DNA from 3 places in the Nitratidesulfovibrio sp. genome. Region 3 is predicted to be linked to each of the others. Evidence: predicted binding sites of a transcription regulator. Region 3 holds the regulator's gene; each other region holds the start of a gene.
The links. Region 3 encodes sigma-54, which starts transcription at its own class of promoters, with help from an activator protein. Its sites were predicted from a motif close to CTGGCACGGNNNNTGCTT; they were not measured.
Positions count from the first base shown of each region.

Region 1: ABWO17_RS01050 (YeiH family protein) is a predicted target of sigma-54. The motif match lies at 3,396-3,413, and genes of this name have one in related genera.
Region 2: flgF (flagellar basal-body rod protein FlgF) is a predicted target of sigma-54. The motif match lies at 2,760-2,777, and genes of this name have one in related genera.

Region 1 covers NZ_JBDXXH010000001.1:258,062-263,364, reverse strand. The annotation lists gene ABWO17_RS01060 (c-type heme family protein) at 1-1,015, opposite strand, end outside; gene ABWO17_RS01055 (hypothetical protein) at 1,180-1,530, opposite strand; gene ABWO17_RS01050 (YeiH family protein) at 1,590-3,329, opposite strand; gene ABWO17_RS01045 (Fur family transcriptional regulator) at 3,655-4,113, opposite strand; gene ABWO17_RS01040 (insulinase family protein) at 4,237-5,303, opposite strand, start outside.
Region 2 covers NZ_JBDXXH010000003.1:132,148-137,450, forward strand. The annotation lists gene infB (translation initiation factor IF-2) at 1-75, opposite strand, end outside; gene ABWO17_RS06495 (YlxR family protein) at 72-323, opposite strand; gene nusA (transcription termination factor NusA) at 331-1,686, opposite strand; gene rimP (ribosome maturation factor RimP) at 1,710-2,378, opposite strand; gene flgF (flagellar basal-body rod protein FlgF) at 2,822-3,601, shown strand; gene flgG (flagellar basal-body rod protein FlgG) at 4,058-4,840, shown strand; gene flgA (flagellar basal body P-ring formation chaperone FlgA) at 5,042-5,303, shown strand, end outside.
Region 3 covers NZ_JBDXXH010000002.1:648,975-654,277, reverse strand. The annotation lists gene ABWO17_RS05875 (LptA/OstA family protein) at 1-606, shown strand, start outside; gene lptB (LPS export ABC transporter ATP-binding protein) at 612-1,328, shown strand; gene rpoN (RNA polymerase factor sigma-54) at 1,702-3,135, shown strand; gene hpf (ribosome hibernation-promoting factor, HPF/YfiA family) at 3,257-3,811, shown strand; gene ABWO17_RS05855 (PTS sugar transporter subunit IIA) at 3,821-4,270, shown strand; gene rapZ (RNase adapter RapZ) at 4,551-5,303, shown strand, end outside.

The DNA of each region.
Region 1 (5,303 bases), on a different contig from region 3:
CGGTGCGCTCGTCCACCATCTGGCGCAGATTGTCGGCGTAGCTTTGCAGGCGGGCGCGGGCGTCGGCCAGGTGGTGGGCCACCTGCTCTATGCCGTCCACCAGTTCCTCGATCTCGTCGCCCTGCTCCAGCCGTGCGATGAGCGCGGCGGGCCTGTCACCCCCGCCCCCTCCATCAGGCCCGTCTGCTCCGTCTGCTCCGTCTGCTCCGTCTGCTCCGTCTGCTCCATCGGGGCCCTCACCCCCCTCACCTAAAGTCCGGCGGAACACCCCGGTCAGGCGGCGCAGGTTGCGCACCACCAGCACGCGGAACACCACGTTGGCCGAAGAAAAGAAGATCAGCGCGCACACGATGAGAAAGGCGAAATAGGTGGTGATGGACTGGCGCAGGTGCGACACCGCATCGGAAACCGGCACGCCCACGTAGTCCAGCCCGGCGATGCCATCCAGTTCCTGCCCGAAGCCCCTGTCGCCGTACATTTCCACCAGTTGCGGCGGGGCGTCCGCCGGGTCGCCGTGGCAGACCATGCACGGAGCGGAAAAGGCCACCGGACGGGCGATGACATAGTACTGCCTGCCGCCCACCGTGTCGTAGCCGGTCCACAGCGATTGTTCCGGATGCAGGCGGAAGTGACTGATCAGCCCCCGTTCGTGGGGGGTGGCCTCGAAGGACGGATTGCGCGCGCCCATGGCCACGCGGCGGTAGATGTGCCCCGCGCCGTCACTGTCCATGCGGTCCATGACCTGACGCGAGATGTACGACGAGGACATGGCCTCGATGATGAATTCGCCGGGGTGGGTTTCCATCATGCGCGGGCGCAGCGCCTCGCGCACGAACCCCTGGATGGCGTCGATCTGCGAGAAGACCAGGCGGGCCTTTGCGTGCACCTCTTCTTCCAGCACCGTGCGCAGATGCATGTACAGCACCGTGGCAAACAGCCCGCCCAGGCCGATGACCGCCACGGCCAGACCGGCAAGGAACTTGTGTTGCAGGGTGTGCGGTTTTGGAATGTACATGGGCGGGAACGGCCGGAGGCTCCGACCGCCTCGTTGTGATGTGGGGGTGCGTCAGCCTAGCCGCCGCCATGGCCCCCGTCAAGAAACACCGGACACGCCGAAAGCCCCGGGCCTGCGCGGCCCGCCGGGAAGGCCGCCAGCCGGAAGCCTGCGGCCTTGCGGTTTCAGTTGGCCGTACCGGAGGCTCCGGATGCGGGTACGGCTGCCACGGGCCTGCCAGCCGGGCTGGCCGCCTCCTGTGCCCCGCCACGCCCGGCCACCGTGGGCCCCGTGGGGGTAAACCGCCAGGTGGAGCGGGAATTGATTTCCGCCTGCTGCGACATCTCGACATCGGTGTAGTACAGCTGCCCGCTGCGGATGCCGTAGATGTCCTGCACCTCGCCATAGTGCTGCAACGCGGGCAGGTGCGCCACAACGAGCGGACCGGCAACGAAAAACAACACCCACAGCACCGCCACGGAAACGCCAAGGGCGGCAAGCCGCCCAATGATGGTATGACCCAACGCTTGTCGCATGAAGGCTCCCTGAAGGGGGAGCCCGCCCCCGCGGAAAGGGACGGGCTCCGACATGTCCCCTAGATCTTTGCGGTTATCTCGGGGAACACGATGTAGAACATGACGTAGGCCATGGCCAGGGTAAGCACCAGGTTGAAGCTCTGGCCGCACACGTACAGGATGAGCGGCTTGCCGCCCTTGAAGTAGTGGGCCAGTTCGCGGAAGTTGGTGGCAAGGCCGATGGCGGTGAAGGCCAAGCAGAAGAACCAGCCGCGCGCGGAGGCGGTAAGGCCCTTCAGCACGCCCTGGTCAAGCAGGGCCTTGCCCATGTCCGGGCCAAGGCTGCCGCTGATCAGCGAGAAGACGATCGACGCGGCCAGGAAGCCCAGCACGAACTTGGGGAAGCGGTGCCAGATTTCGCCCACGCCCACGGAATGCCCCTCGCGGCATTCCACGCGGGTGCACCAGTACACGGCCACGCCGAAGGCGGTGACGCCGATCAGCACGTTCTGGATCATCTTGATGGTGGCGGCCACGTACAGGGCCTTTTCACCCAGGAAGGCACCCGCAGCGGCCACCGCGCCGGTGGCGTCGATGGTGCCGCCCATCCAGGCGCCGCCGAGAATCTGCGGCATGTCCACGGCCTTGATGAAGGCGGGCATGGCAATCATCATGATGGCGGTGAACACCAGCGAAAGACCTATGGAAAGGGTCAGTTCCTCTTTCTTGGCCCGGCACGCGGCGGCGGTGGCGATGGCGGCAGAGGTGCCGCACACCGACATGTCGGCCGAGATGACCACGTTCAGGGTCTTGGATTCCATCTTCAGGATGCGCTGGCCGAAGATGAAGGTGCAGATGAGCACGATGGGGGTGACCACCCAGGCCACGAAGATGCCGGGAATGCCGATGGCGATGATCTTGTCGAACAGCACTTCGGCGCCCAGCAGCACAAGGCCGGTCTTGATGAAGTATTCCACTTCCAGGGCGGGTTTGATCCACTTGGGCGTGCCCACGGTGTTGGCGATGAGCATGCCGATGATGATGGCCCACGCCTCGGTGCCGATGCCCCAGTACTTCATGGTGGCCTGGCTGCCCATCATGGTGGCCAGGCACGCCACCGCGAACACGCCGATGAAGCCCATCAGGAAGCCGGGTACCGACTTGCCCATGAACTTCATGCCGATGGCGAAGAACAGGCCCATGCCCACCATGAGCAACGGCAGGCTGGTCAGCAGGTTCATGGGCTTGGACTTGGCCTTGTCGGCGGCGGACTTGGCCTTGGCGGCAGCGGCGCGCCATTCGGCGATCTTGGCCTTGGCCCCGTCGTTCAGGCTGGCGTCGGCAAAGGCGGCGTCGGCTGCGGCCGTCTCGGCGGCCACGGCGGCGGCCAGGGCGGCATCGGCCTTGGTCTTGGCTTCCACGGCCTTCTCGGCATTGGCGGCGGCCTTGGCGTCGGCGGCTTCCTTGCTCACGTGGAAGGAATCGAGGGGATTGTCGCTCCACCCGCCCGGGGTCTTCAGGAAGGCGGAAATGGCCTTGCCGGTGGGGCTGTCCATGGCCTTGACCTTGGACTTGTCATCCTGGGCCTTGTAGTAGGCAAGGGTCTTGAACGGGGCGCGCTGCGCCTCGGCGGCCATGACGGCGTTGGCCTTGGCGATCTTTTCGCCGTATTCCGCCGGGGGATTCAGCAGGTAGACGCAAATGCCCGCGATGATGATGGCGAAGCCGAGCCAGATGGCCCAGTAATCTTCCTTGGTCCACAGGTCGGACAGGCGCGAGTGCCCGTGGTCGACGACGACGTTGTTGTCGTTGGTTGCCATGCTAAAGTGCTCCTCCTTGCGGTTTGCCACCTCCGCCGGCAGTGCGGAGGGCGTGCGCACCCTCTTAATCAAGAGGCGTGCCAGACCGCCCGGAAAGCATCTTTCGTTCTATCCCGGCATGTTACAGAACACCCTCGTCGCCCGATGTGAAAACAAAAGTTATCAACGCAAACTCATCTTTGCATGCCTTGGTGCCTCCACGGGTATGCAACGCAAACGGGCCGCCCCGAAGGACGGCCCGTGATCTGCGGCATGCAGCGGCCCCATGACCGGCCAAGCGACCGGAAACGGACTGGGGGACAGGGTGGCGGAGACGGAGCGGTGCTCAGTCTTCGCGGGGGGGGCGGCGCTTGCCGTCCGAGCGGCACTTGCCGCACACCCCGAACAGGTACATGCGGTGCGAGGTCAGCACGTAGCCGTGGCGGCGCGCCAGGTCTTCCTGCAACCGCTCTATCTCGTCGTCCAGCACCTCGATGTTCTCTCCGCAGGCTTCGCAGATGAGATGGTCGTGGTGCTTGCTGCCGTACTTCTGCTCGTAACGGGCCACTCCGTCGCCGAAGTGCACTTCCTTGGCCAGGCCGGAATCGCACAGCAACTTCATGGTGCGGTACACCGTGGCCTGGCCCACGGAAGGATCCGTGGCCTTCACCCGCTCGTACAGTTCCTCGGTGGTCAGGTGACCGCCCGCGCTCATGAACACCTCGACGATGAGCATGCGCTGCGGCGTTACCTTCAGGCCGTTGCGGGCGATGTACTCGTGAAACACGTCTATGGCTTGCTTCATGGGTTTCCTCGCGATGTGGGGCGTGGTCTGGCTGTTCCTATACCGTGTGACCGGCCAGCGCAACAGGGCCGTTGCGTTGGCGGGAACAACGGCGCCCGCCACAGACCGGCCAGAGCCCACGGATTAGAGCACCCGCTCCACGCGCCACCCCTTCTCCCCGGCCACGCGTTCCAGCGCGGCACCGCCCAGTACCGCCACCCGGCCCGTGCGGGCCGCCTCGGCCATGACCTCGGCCAGGGCGCGGAAGTGGTCGTTGGTGGTGGAAAGGATTTCGTCGCGCATCTGCTGGCGTGCCGCCTCGGAATCACCGACCAGGCTGCGGTACAGCGCGGCGGAGCCCTTGGCGTCGGGCAGCATGTGCCTGTCCACGTCGCCGATGGCACCCACGATGGCATTGGCCAGTTCCGTGGACGACAGCGAGACGCGGCGCAGGTAGTCCGCCGTGGCGTCGTACACGTCCAGCGTGGCGGCCACGTTGGGGTCGCGGTACGAAACCTGGGTCAGCAGGCCGCTGGCCCGGTCAAAGGCGCAGAACGCGCCGTAGGCCCCGCCCTGCACGCGCACCCTGTCCCACAGGAAGGCCATGCGCAGGTGCTTGAACACCACGTTGGCCGACCCGTGATAGGTGTAGCCAAGGCCGTACAGGTCCGCCGCCTTGCCCACGTAGTTGACCTGGGCGGGCATGACCAGCGCCTCGGCCTCTGCCGGGGTGCCGTGGAAGTGCCACCCGGCCACCGCAGACGCGGCAGGCGCATCGGGCAGCGCGGCGGCAAGGGTGGCGGCCGGGCCGGACACCATGCTCGCGCCCTCGGCATTGGCGGTAAGGTTCATCAGGCAGCCGGAACGGCGCACCACAAGGGCGCGCAGTGCCGCAAGGTCGGCCAGCACGCCGTCCCAGTCCTTTTCCAGACGTTCCGCAAGGGTGCGCAGGAAGGCCAGGTACGACACGCCGGAGGTGGCCTCGTCCAGCCAGCCCGCCGCATTGTAGCCCGCGCGCAGCCGGGCCATGACGATGCCGTGGCCGGACGGCACCAGCACGTGCTCCTGGCGGGCCTTTTCTTCCAGCACCATGCGCTGGAAGCGCTCGCGGTCGTCGAATTTCGCTTCCAGCAGCACTTCGGACAGCAGGTCGTACAGCGCGGGCACGTTGTCGAAGGTGGCCTTGCCGTGCACCACCAGTTGCGCCACGG
Region 2 (5,303 bases), on a different contig from region 3:
CGTGTGGAGCAGATCTTTGGTGGACACGCCCAGCTCCGTGGACAGGTCCTTCACCCTGGTCTTGTCGTCGGTCATTCCTGAACCCCCTTGCGCTTCCTTCGCCAGCCTCCGAACTTCCGGAATCGCTCCCGGCATTCGGGGCTTTCGCATACGTAGAACCCGCGTCCAGGCAGTATCTGCCTTTCATCCGGAACGGGGCTTACCCCCGCCCCGGCGGTGTCCGTCGGGGGGACGTACCGCAGAAGCTCGCGCTTTGCAAAGCGGCGCCTGCATATGACGCAGGTGCGTAATGGTATGTGCTTCCCGCGGATGGCGTCATCCATCCGCGTACTATTCTTTCGCTTCGGCTTCGGTTCCTTCGCCCTGGTCCTGTGCGGATTCCTGCACGGTGTCCTGCGGGGTCTCGGGGGCGGCTTCCGCCTCCGGCCCGGCTTCCGCGTCGGCCTCGTCCTGCACCTGGGGCGCAAGGAAGTTGATGGCCGCGCGCAGGTCCGCGATCTTGCCGGGCGCAAGGCCCAGCGCCGAGGAAAGTTCCTCGTCGTCGGCCTCGCGCAGGCGTTCGATGGACTGGAACCCTGCCGCGATGAACTGTTCGATGGAGATTTCGGCGACGCTGGCGATCTGTTCGAGCCCGCGTCCGATGGCGTTGGCCTCGTTGTAGCGGGTTTCGGTGTAGATATCTATCTTCCAGCCCAGCAGCTTCGCGGCCAGCTTCACGTTCTGGCCCTTGCGGCCGATGGCGTTGGTAAGCTGGTCGTCCGGCACGATGACTTCGAGCAGGTTCTCTTCCTCGTCCACCACGATGCGAGAAATCACCGCGGGCGACAGGGCATTGCGGGCGTAGGTGGCGATGTCCGGGCTCCAGACCACGATGTCGATGCGCTCGCCGCGCATTTCCTGCACGATGTTCTGGATGCGCGAACCGCGAATGCCGACGCACGCGCCCACCGGATCCACGTCGCGGTCGCGCGACATGACGGCGGCCTTGGCGCGGCTGCCGGGGTCGCGGGAAACGCCCATGATCTGCACGGTGCCGTCGTCCACCTCGGGCACTTCACGGCGGAACAGGGCCGCCATGTAGTCGCGGTGCGCGCGGGAAACGATGACCTGCGGGCCGCGTCCTTCCTTGCGCACGTCGATGAGGATGGCCTGCACCCGGTCGCCGCGCTTGTAATGTTCGCGCGGGATCTGTTCTTCCTTGGGCAGCAGCGCTTCGGTGCGGCCAAGGTTGATGATCCACCCGGCCTTGTCGCGGCGCTGGATGATGCCGCTGACAATCTCGCCCCGGCGGTCCTTGTATTCCTCGTAGATGATCTCCTGCTCTGCGTCGCGCATGCGCTGGATGATCACCTGCTTGGCCGACTGGGCGGCGATGCGGCCAAGATCCTCGATCTTCACGCGAAAGCCCATTTCGTCGTCCAGCTGTACGCTGGGGTCGTGGGCGCGCGCGTCCTCGAGCGAAATTTCGCTGTTGGGGTTCTCGACCTTCGTCACGACGATCTTGAACTGATAGACGTCGATTTCGCCGGTCTCGTCATTGTAGCTGACTTCGGCGTCCATCTCGTCGCCGAACTTGCGGGCCACGGAGGTGCGGACGGCTTCCTCCAGGGTGTCGATCAGCATGTCGCGGTCAAGGCCCTTGTCCTTGCTGATCTGGTCGATGGCCTTCTTGAGTTCCAGGCTCATGGGTACTCCTCCGGATCGGTGGCCTAGTCCGTGGTGTCGTCGTGCGGCGCGCCGCCGCGTGCGGGCTTCTTGGGCTGCGCCTTCTTGCGCTGGCCGGTCTTGCCGCCGGGCTGGGGCCGGGTCGTGTCGGGAAAAATGTGAACGAGGTTCGCCTTCTTCACGTCGTCCCACGCCACGCTGAGGGGGGCGGGGTCTTCGTCGGGGCGGGGCGCGGTGTCGGGCAGAAAGGTAAGGGTGTCGTCTTCAACCCGCGTGATCACTCCCCGGAACTTGCGGCGGCCCGGCCATTCCGGGTGGGGCACCGCAAGGGTGAGTTCGATGGTGCGCCCCACGTAGGGGACCATCTGGGCGGCCTCGAAGAAGGGACGTTCCAGCCCAGGCGAGGACACTTCGAGCACGTAGGCGTCGCGGACCACGTCTTCCACGTCCAGGGCAAGGCCAAGCTGGCGCGAAAGGCGGGCGCACTGGTCTATCGTCACGTGTTCGGGGGTGGCGCCTTCGGCCGTTTCGGGGGCTTCGCCGTCGGCAGGCGTTGCTTCCGGGGCGGGCATGCCGGGCCTGGCGTCCACGTACACACGCAGCACCATGCGCCCCCCGTCAAGGATCTCGATGCCCCACAGGGCAATGCCCAGGGCGTCGGCCAGGGGCGTGGCGATGGCGGCGACGGCGTCGCGAAGGGGATGCGTGCTCATGATGCGGGGTAACGTCCGTTGTCGTGGGCGGCGGAGCCGCAGCAAAAAAAAAGGGGGCCGAAAGGCCACCCGGAATGGCCGCGTACGGCCCTCAGGATGTCGAAGCGGCGTTGCCGTGGAGCGGTAAGGCGTGGCGCTCCGTGAAGCGATTCCAGAGGAATATCGGCGGCCGCTTCTGTCAAGACGCGAATGTATAGTATGGACCCGGAGGTCTGTCAACAGGAGATGGCGCGGGGAGTGGCGCGGCTTGCGCGCGGTACGCGGTGCACACGGGAAAGCGGGCGGGGTGGATGACCGTCGTTGTTCCGTCGGTATGGCCCGTGCGTGGTGCGTGCAGGGCAGGGCGCATGCGTCGCCACGCACCGGAATGACGCATGTTTGCTGGTGTGGCCCATGCCTTGCAAAGCCACCGGCGCGGGCAGCATGCCCGCAAGGAGGCACGCATGCAAGAAGGCATGTTGTCGAGCCTGTTCGGCGCGCTCACCAACGAGCACCGCATGAACAACATCTCGAACAATCTCGCGAACGTGAACACCACGGGCTACAAGCGCGACGTCATATCCTTCAAGGATACCATGCAACTGTTCGCCCACGACCAGATCATGGAGCCCATAGCCAACGTGCGTTCGAAGAAGCTCTTTCCGGAGCCCATGCACGTGGCCAGGCCGCGCATAGCCGTGGCCCACACCGACTTCGAGCAGGGCAGCATGCGCTACACCGGCAACCCGCTGGACGTGGCCGTGTCCGGCAACGCCTTTTTCAAGGTGCGCACCCCTGAGGGCGAATTCTACACCCGCAACGGCAACTTCATCCAGACCGCCGACGGCCAGTTGGTGACCGCCATGGGCCACGCGGTGCAGGGCGACGGAGGCGACATAGCCCTGCCGCCCGGCGAGGAAGTGCAGATATCCGACGACGGGCAGATATTCGCGGGCGGCGCCCTGGTGGGCCAGTTGAACATGGTCACCGTGAACGACCTGACCGCCCTGGAAAAGCTGGGCGGCAACATGTACCGGCTGCGGCCCGGTTCCAACGCGGGCGAGGTGCCCGCAGAAGGGGCCTACGTGGCCCAGGGCTACCTGGAAGCGTCCAACGTCGAGGTGGTCTCCGAAATGGTGAACATGATCGAAGCCCAACGGCAGTTCGAAGCCTACCAGAAGGTGATGCAGACCACGGATTCCATAGACCGGGAGGCGACCCAGAAGGTGGGCAAGAAGGTCTAGGGCGTGGTTCCGAATTGTCCTTTCGCCCGTTGGCGTCCGACCCGAAGGGCGCGAAGCGTGGCCGTTGGACGAGTTCGCGAGTCCTACGGACATCGTGCGCAACGCGGTCAAACTTCGCCTGTCATGGCTTTGCTGTCCTTATCTGTAAGACTCGCGCTGTGCGCTCGCCTAACGGCTAAGGCTCGGTCGAATACAACAAGAGTACGCGCTGCGGTCCTCATCCGTAAAGTTCGCTTCGCTCACTTAACGGCTGAGGCACTCCCTCATGACAGGCTCGTTTTCCTCGCCAACGAACGAAAACCCTAATTCGGAACAAGAGCTTGATGCAGGCCGCCCTGTTGCCGCCCGCTGGAAAGCCCCGATTGCATCCGGCATCCGGTTTGCAAGCACCTGACCGGCGGGCAATCACCGCCGGACAACTGACGGAATCAACCTCCTTGCAAGGAGACAACGACCATGATGCGTTCACTCTGGACGGCCGCCACCGGCATGGTGGCCCAGCAGCTCAACATCGACGTGATTTCCAACAACCTCGCGAACGTGAATACCACGAGCTTCAAGAAAAGCCGCGCGGAGTTCGAGGACCTCATGTACCAGAACATGCGCATCGCCGGTGCCGCCACCGAGGGTGACAACCGCATTCCCACCGGCATTCAGGTGGGTATGGGCGTGCGTCCCACCACGGTGCACAAGTTCTTTACCCAGGGCGACTATTCCAACACCGGCAACTCGCTGGACCTCGCCATCGAAGGCGACGGCTTCTTTCTGGTGCAGGTGAACGGCGAAGACGCCTACACCCGCGCGGGCGCGTTCAAGCTGAACCAGGACGGGGTGGTGGTGACCGCCAACGGCTACACCCTGCAGCCGGAATTCACCGTGCCCGCCGAAACCAAGAACATCACGGTGACGGAAAACGGACACATCTCCGCCCTCGACACGAACGGTGACGCCCTGGCCGAGGCCGACATCCCCCTCTACACCTTCATCAACCCGGCGGGTCTCGATGCGCGGGGGCGCAACCTGTACGTCCCGTCCGAAGCATCGGGCGAGGCGGTGGAAGGGGTGCCCGGCGAAGACAACGTGGGCACCATTGCCCAGGGCTTTCTGGAAATGTCCAACGTCGAGGTGGTGGACGAGATGGTGAACATGATCGTGGGCCAGCGCGCCTACGAAATGAACTCCAAGGCCATCCAGACGTCGGACACCATGTTGCAGACTGCTGTCCAGCTGAAGCGCTAAGGGCTGCCTCCAAATGGTCCTTTCGCCCGTTGGCTGCGTCAAACTTCACCTGCCATTCCGGTCGAATACGATAAGAGTATACTCCCGTCATGGCAGGCTTGTTTTCCTTGCCAACGAACGAAAATCCTCATTTGGAGATCGCCCTAAGGGCGTGCGTTATCCCGCAGCGTGAACATTTCTGGAACTCCAGGGAGATATAGCATGATCCGCCGCCGCCATTCCGAATCCACCCGCCATTCCGCCGTCATGGTGTCCGCATTCGCCGGTCCCGTGGCCTGGCTGGCCGCGCTGGCCCTTGCCGTGGGGCTGCTGGCCTTCGGCCTTGCCCCGGCGCGGGCCGGTACCGCCGACGCGGGCTGGCGCATCCGGCTGCTGGACGCGGCCGTGGTGTCCGGCGCAACGGTGACCCTGGGTGAGATCGCGGAACCGGTGGGGCCCATCCCCCCGCAGACCTGGCGCGAAC
Region 3 (5,303 bases):
CGCATGCAGTACGACGCCAAGGGCCAGGTAGTGGTCTTCGAGGGTGATGTGTACGTCCAGCGGCCCGACTTCGAGATGTGGGCCGAAAAGATTACCCTGCACCTTCGCAAGAAGGCGGCCAAGTCCGGCAAGGCAGGGGCAGGGCAGGGTGCGGAAGCGTCTGGCACTTCGGGCACTTCGGGCGCTTCTGGCGGGACGGGGGCGGGTGGCCCAGGTGGGATGGACGCGGGCGAGATCGACCGCATGGTGGCCGAGCGCAACGTGCGCATGAAGCGCGATACCCGTACCGGCGAATGCGAGAAGGCCACCTACACCGTGGACAACGCCGTGCTGGTCATGGAAGGCAACCCCGTGCTGCACGAGGGCGAGAACAGCATCAAGGGCGACATCATCACCTTCTACACCCGCGAGAACCGCAGCGAAGTGCGCGGCACCTCCACCAAGCGGGTGCAGGCGGTGTTCACCTCGTCCGGCGACGTGAACCCCCTTGGCGAATCCAGGGATAACGGCAAGGACGCCAAGCCCGCTTCCAAGGACCCCAAGGACGTCAACGACACCAGGGACGCCTCCACGGGCGATGCCACCTCCAAGGGGGCTGCCCAGTGAGCTCGATGCTGCGCGGCGAGGACCTGCACAAACAGTTCGGCCAGCGCGAGGTGGTGCGCGGCGTATCGCTGACGGTGACCCAGGGCGAGACCGTGGGGCTGCTTGGCCCCAACGGCGCGGGCAAGACCACCACGTTCTACATGCTCATCGGCATCATCAAGCCGACATCGGGACGGGTCGAGCTTGATGGCCGCGACATCGCCGACTGGCCCCTGCACGAACGGGCACGGGTGGGACTGAGCTACCTGCCGCAGGAAAGCTCCATCTTCCGTCGGCTCACCGTGCGCCAGAACCTTCAGATGATTCTCGAACACACCGGGCTTTCCAGGGCGCAGCAGAAGGAACGCAGCGACATGCTGCTGGAGGACTTCGGCATCACCCACCTGGCCGATTCCGTGGCCCTGCATCTTTCCGGCGGCGAACGACGACGGCTGGAGATCGCCCGGTCCATGATCCGCGAGCCCAAGTTCATCCTGCTGGACGAACCGTTCGCGGGCATCGACCCGCTGGCCGTGGACGACATCCAGCAGCTCATCACCGGCCTGCGCAACCGGGGCATCGGGGTGCTCATTTCCGACCACAACGTGCGGGAAACCCTGCACATTTGCGACAGGGCCTATCTGGTGCACCAGGGCGAGGTGATACTGGAAGGCACCCCAGCTCATATCGTGGACAATCCGCGCGCGCGGGATGTGTATCTGGGCGAAGGCTTTTCGCTGTAACGACTGCCGGTTTCACGTCCTGCCAGGCAAATGCGCAAGGGGCCACCCCTTCCATGTTCACGGCGCCTTCCGCATTTGCGGGGGCGCCGTGTCCGTTGGAGGCAGCGCCTTCGACAGGCGATTGCGGACAGGGGGCGCAAGGGGCCGCCGATGGTTTGCGACGTGTTGGCGACAGCGGTTGCATACTTCTTGCTTCTATGGCATGGTTTCCCTAACCTCTTGGGGAAGGGAACACATTTCCACAGTGGGCCGTTTCTTGCTTGCCGTCGCGCACCTCGTCGCGTCGTCATCTCGTTCGGCCTCAACGCAAGGTTACAGGATCCCGGCGCAGGGCCATACGGTCTCGACGCAGGGTCATAGGGGTTGCCCACGCATGGCATTGGAACTCAGGCAACAGCTCAAGCTCACCCAGCAGCTGGTGATGACGCCGCAACTGCAACAGGCCATCCGGCTGTTGCAGCTTTCGCGACTGGAGCTTGTCGAGACGGTGCAGCAGGAGATGCTGGAAAACCCGTTTCTGGAGGAAGCCCAGGACGAGGCGCCCCAGGTCGAGGTGCCCGACCCGCGCGAAGCCGCCACCGCAGCTGCCGACGTTGCCTACGACCGCGAAATCGCACGCGATGCCGACTGGGAAGATTACCTGGGCGACTTTGCCAGCACCAGCCGCCAGTCCACGGTGCGCGAATCGGAAATGCCCGAGGAGATGACCTCGTTCGAGGCCCGCTACGCCGCCAAGCCCTCGCTTGAAGGGCACCTGATGTGGCAGTTGCGCCTGTCCTCGCTTACCGAGCGCCAGAAGGACATCGGCGAGGTGATCATCGGCAACATCGCTTCCTCGGGCTACCTGCATGCCACGGTGGACGACATCGCCGAAATGGCGGGCGTGGCCCCAGCCGAGGTGGAGCCCGTGCTGCATGCCGTGCAGCGCTTCGACCCCGTGGGAGTGTCCGCGCGCACGGCGCAGGAATGCCTGCTGGTGCAGATCGAGATGCTGGGCTACACGCGCGACAGGGTGCTTGTGGAACTGGTGCGCGACCACCTGGAAGATCTGGAAAAGCGCCGCTACAAGCCGCTCTTGCGCAAGTTCCGCCTGACCATGGAGGACCTGAAGGAGTACCTGGACCTCATCCAGACCCTGGACCCCATGCCCGGCGCCAGCTACGGCGGCGGCGACCCCCAGTTCGTCAGCCCCGACGTGTACGTCTACAAGTACGACGACGATTTCATCATCATGCTCAACGAGGACGGCCTGCCGCACCTGCAACTGAGCACCATGTACGAGCGGTCCGCCGCAGCGGCCGCATCCGCGGGCGAACGCGAATATTTCCAGGAAAAGATGCGCTCTGCCTCGTGGCTCATCAAGAGCCTGTACCAGCGCCAACGCACGCTGTACAAGGTTGTGGAATCCATCGTGAAGTATCAGCGCGGCTTTTTCGAGGACGGGGTTTCGCGCCTGAAACCGCTCATCCTCAAGGATATCGCCGACGACATCGGCATGCACGAATCCACCGTCAGCCGCATCACCACCAGCAAGTACGTGGCCACACCGCACGGCATCATGGAGTTGAAGTTTTTCTTCAACAGCGCGCTGGATCTGGACGACGGCAGCCAGGTGGGTTCCGAAAGCGTCAAGGCCCTGATCAAGAAGCTGATCAGCGGCGAAGACCCGCACGACCCCCTGAGCGACGAGCGCATCGGCGAAATTTTGAAGGAACAGCTCAAAGTCAATATTGCCCGCCGGACCGTTGCGAAGTATCGTACTGCCATGGACATTCCCTCCTCTTCCAAGCGGAAGGAGCTGTTCTGACGGTCCGAGGCCCGCGCCAGACCATGCGCGTGGCGGCATCCGTCTTCTGCGGCGCACCCGGCAACCGCACCCAGCGTGCGTGCCGCGCGCCGCTTTCCCCCTCTCACCACAGGAGGAGCGTATGAACATCGCCTTCACCTTCAAGAATTTCGAACCCTCCGACCACCTGAAGAAGTACGCCCGCCGTCGTCTTGAAAAGCTTGGCCGGTTCGTCGGCAAATCCGCCCTGGAAATGCAGGTGAACCTTTCCGTCGACAAGTTCCGTCACAAGGCGGAAGTGCAGATGGCTGGCGACGGCTTTACCTTCTCCGCCGTCGAACAGTCCGAAGACATGTACGCCACCATCGACCTGGTGCTGGAAAAGCTGGAATCCCAGCTGCGCAAGCAGATGGAAAAGCTGAAGGACCGCCGCCGTTCCGTCCAGTCCGACAAGTTGGGCAAGCTGGGCAAGGGCATTGACGTGTTCACCTTCGGCACCGTGGGCGAAGGCGAGGAGCGAACCATCACCGGTACCGACCACTTCGCCCCCAAGCCCATGCACGTGGACGAGGCAGCCATGCAGCTTGACCAGGGCGACAACGAGTTCCTGGTGTTCCTGAACGCCGAAGTGGAACGCGTCAACATCATCTACCGGCGTCGCAACGGCGATTTCGGCCTTATCGATCCGGTCGTCTAGGCACCATACATGAGGCTTTCGGAGTATCTTCAAGATGATCTGATCCTGTCCGAGCTCTCCGCCAGCACCAAGAAAGAGGTGCTGGCGGAACTCGTGCAGGCCGTGGTGCGGCGGCATCCCGAAGTGGATGCCGCCGTTGCGCTGGGCGTGTTGCAGGACCGCGAGTCGCTGGGCACCACCGGCATCGGCGACGGGGTGGCCATACCCCACGGCAAGCTGGTGAACATCAACGACATCGTGGTGGCCGTGGGGCGCAGCGTGCCGGGCATCGACTTCGACGCGCTGGACATGAAACCCTGTCACCTCTTTTTCCTGGTACTGGCACCGGAACAGGTGGCGGGCATGCATTTGCGCATCCTGGCCCACATCTCCCGCCTGCTGAAGGATCCGCAGTTCCGCCGCGCCATGATCGACGCGCAGGACGGCGAGGCCTTCACGGCCCTCATGCGTACGACGTGACGCGCACCACCTGACGCGCGGCAGGTCCGGAGCGACGGAGCAGGGCGGGGCCACCGCCCCACTGCCTGACCGTACCGCGCACCTCCCACTCGCAGTTGTCGCGCACCCATCGCGCCCCTGAAACGGCACCCGGCACGGGCCGTCCGAGGAGTCCGCCATGCCCACAAAGGCCACGCCGTCCGATACGCCCCCCGCTCCGGCGGCGTCTGTCGCCGTACCTGGTACAGCCTCCGGCGCCGCGTCCGGCACCCCCGTCAAGGCTGCGGATGCGGGAAGCCCCGTGGTCACCGCCAACTTTCCCGTCATCATCGTCACCGGGTTGTCCGGCGCGGGCAAGAGCACGGTACTCAACGTGCTGGAAGACCTGCGCTACTTCACGGTGGACGGCCTGCCCGCATCCCTTGCCCCGCAGATGGTCACCATCCTGAACCGGGAGGCGCTGGCCCACTATCAGGGGTTGGTGCTGGGCATGGACCTGCGCGAAAGCAACTTCGTCCGCAATCTGGAAAAAACCCTGGAACGCTTGCAGGGCATGGGCGTGCGCCCGGCCGTGGTGTTCATAGAGGCCAACCCCGCAGTACTAAACCGGCGCTATGCCACCACCCGCCGCCCGCACCCGCTGGAAAGCGAAGGCATGGGGCTGGAACAGGCCCTTGATCAGGAGCGGCTGCGCCTTGCCCCGGTGCGCGAAACCGCCGACTTCGTGGTGGACACCTCCAGCTATTCCATCCACGACCTGCGCCGGGTCATCCAGAAGAAGTGGAGTTCCATCCAGGGACGCATCCGCTCGCTGCGCATCAACGTCGTCACCTTCGGGTTCAAGTACGGCGTGCCCGCCGACGCGGACCTGGTGTTCGACCTGCGCTTTCTGCCCAACCCCTATTTCGTGCCCGATTTGCGCCCCTTGTCCGGCCTGGACGAGCCGGTGGCCAAATACGTGCTGGAAGCGGGCCACGGCGATGTCTTTCTGGCGAAACTTCTGGACTTTTTGCACTTTCTGCTGCCCCAGTACGAGGCGGAAGGGCGATACCGC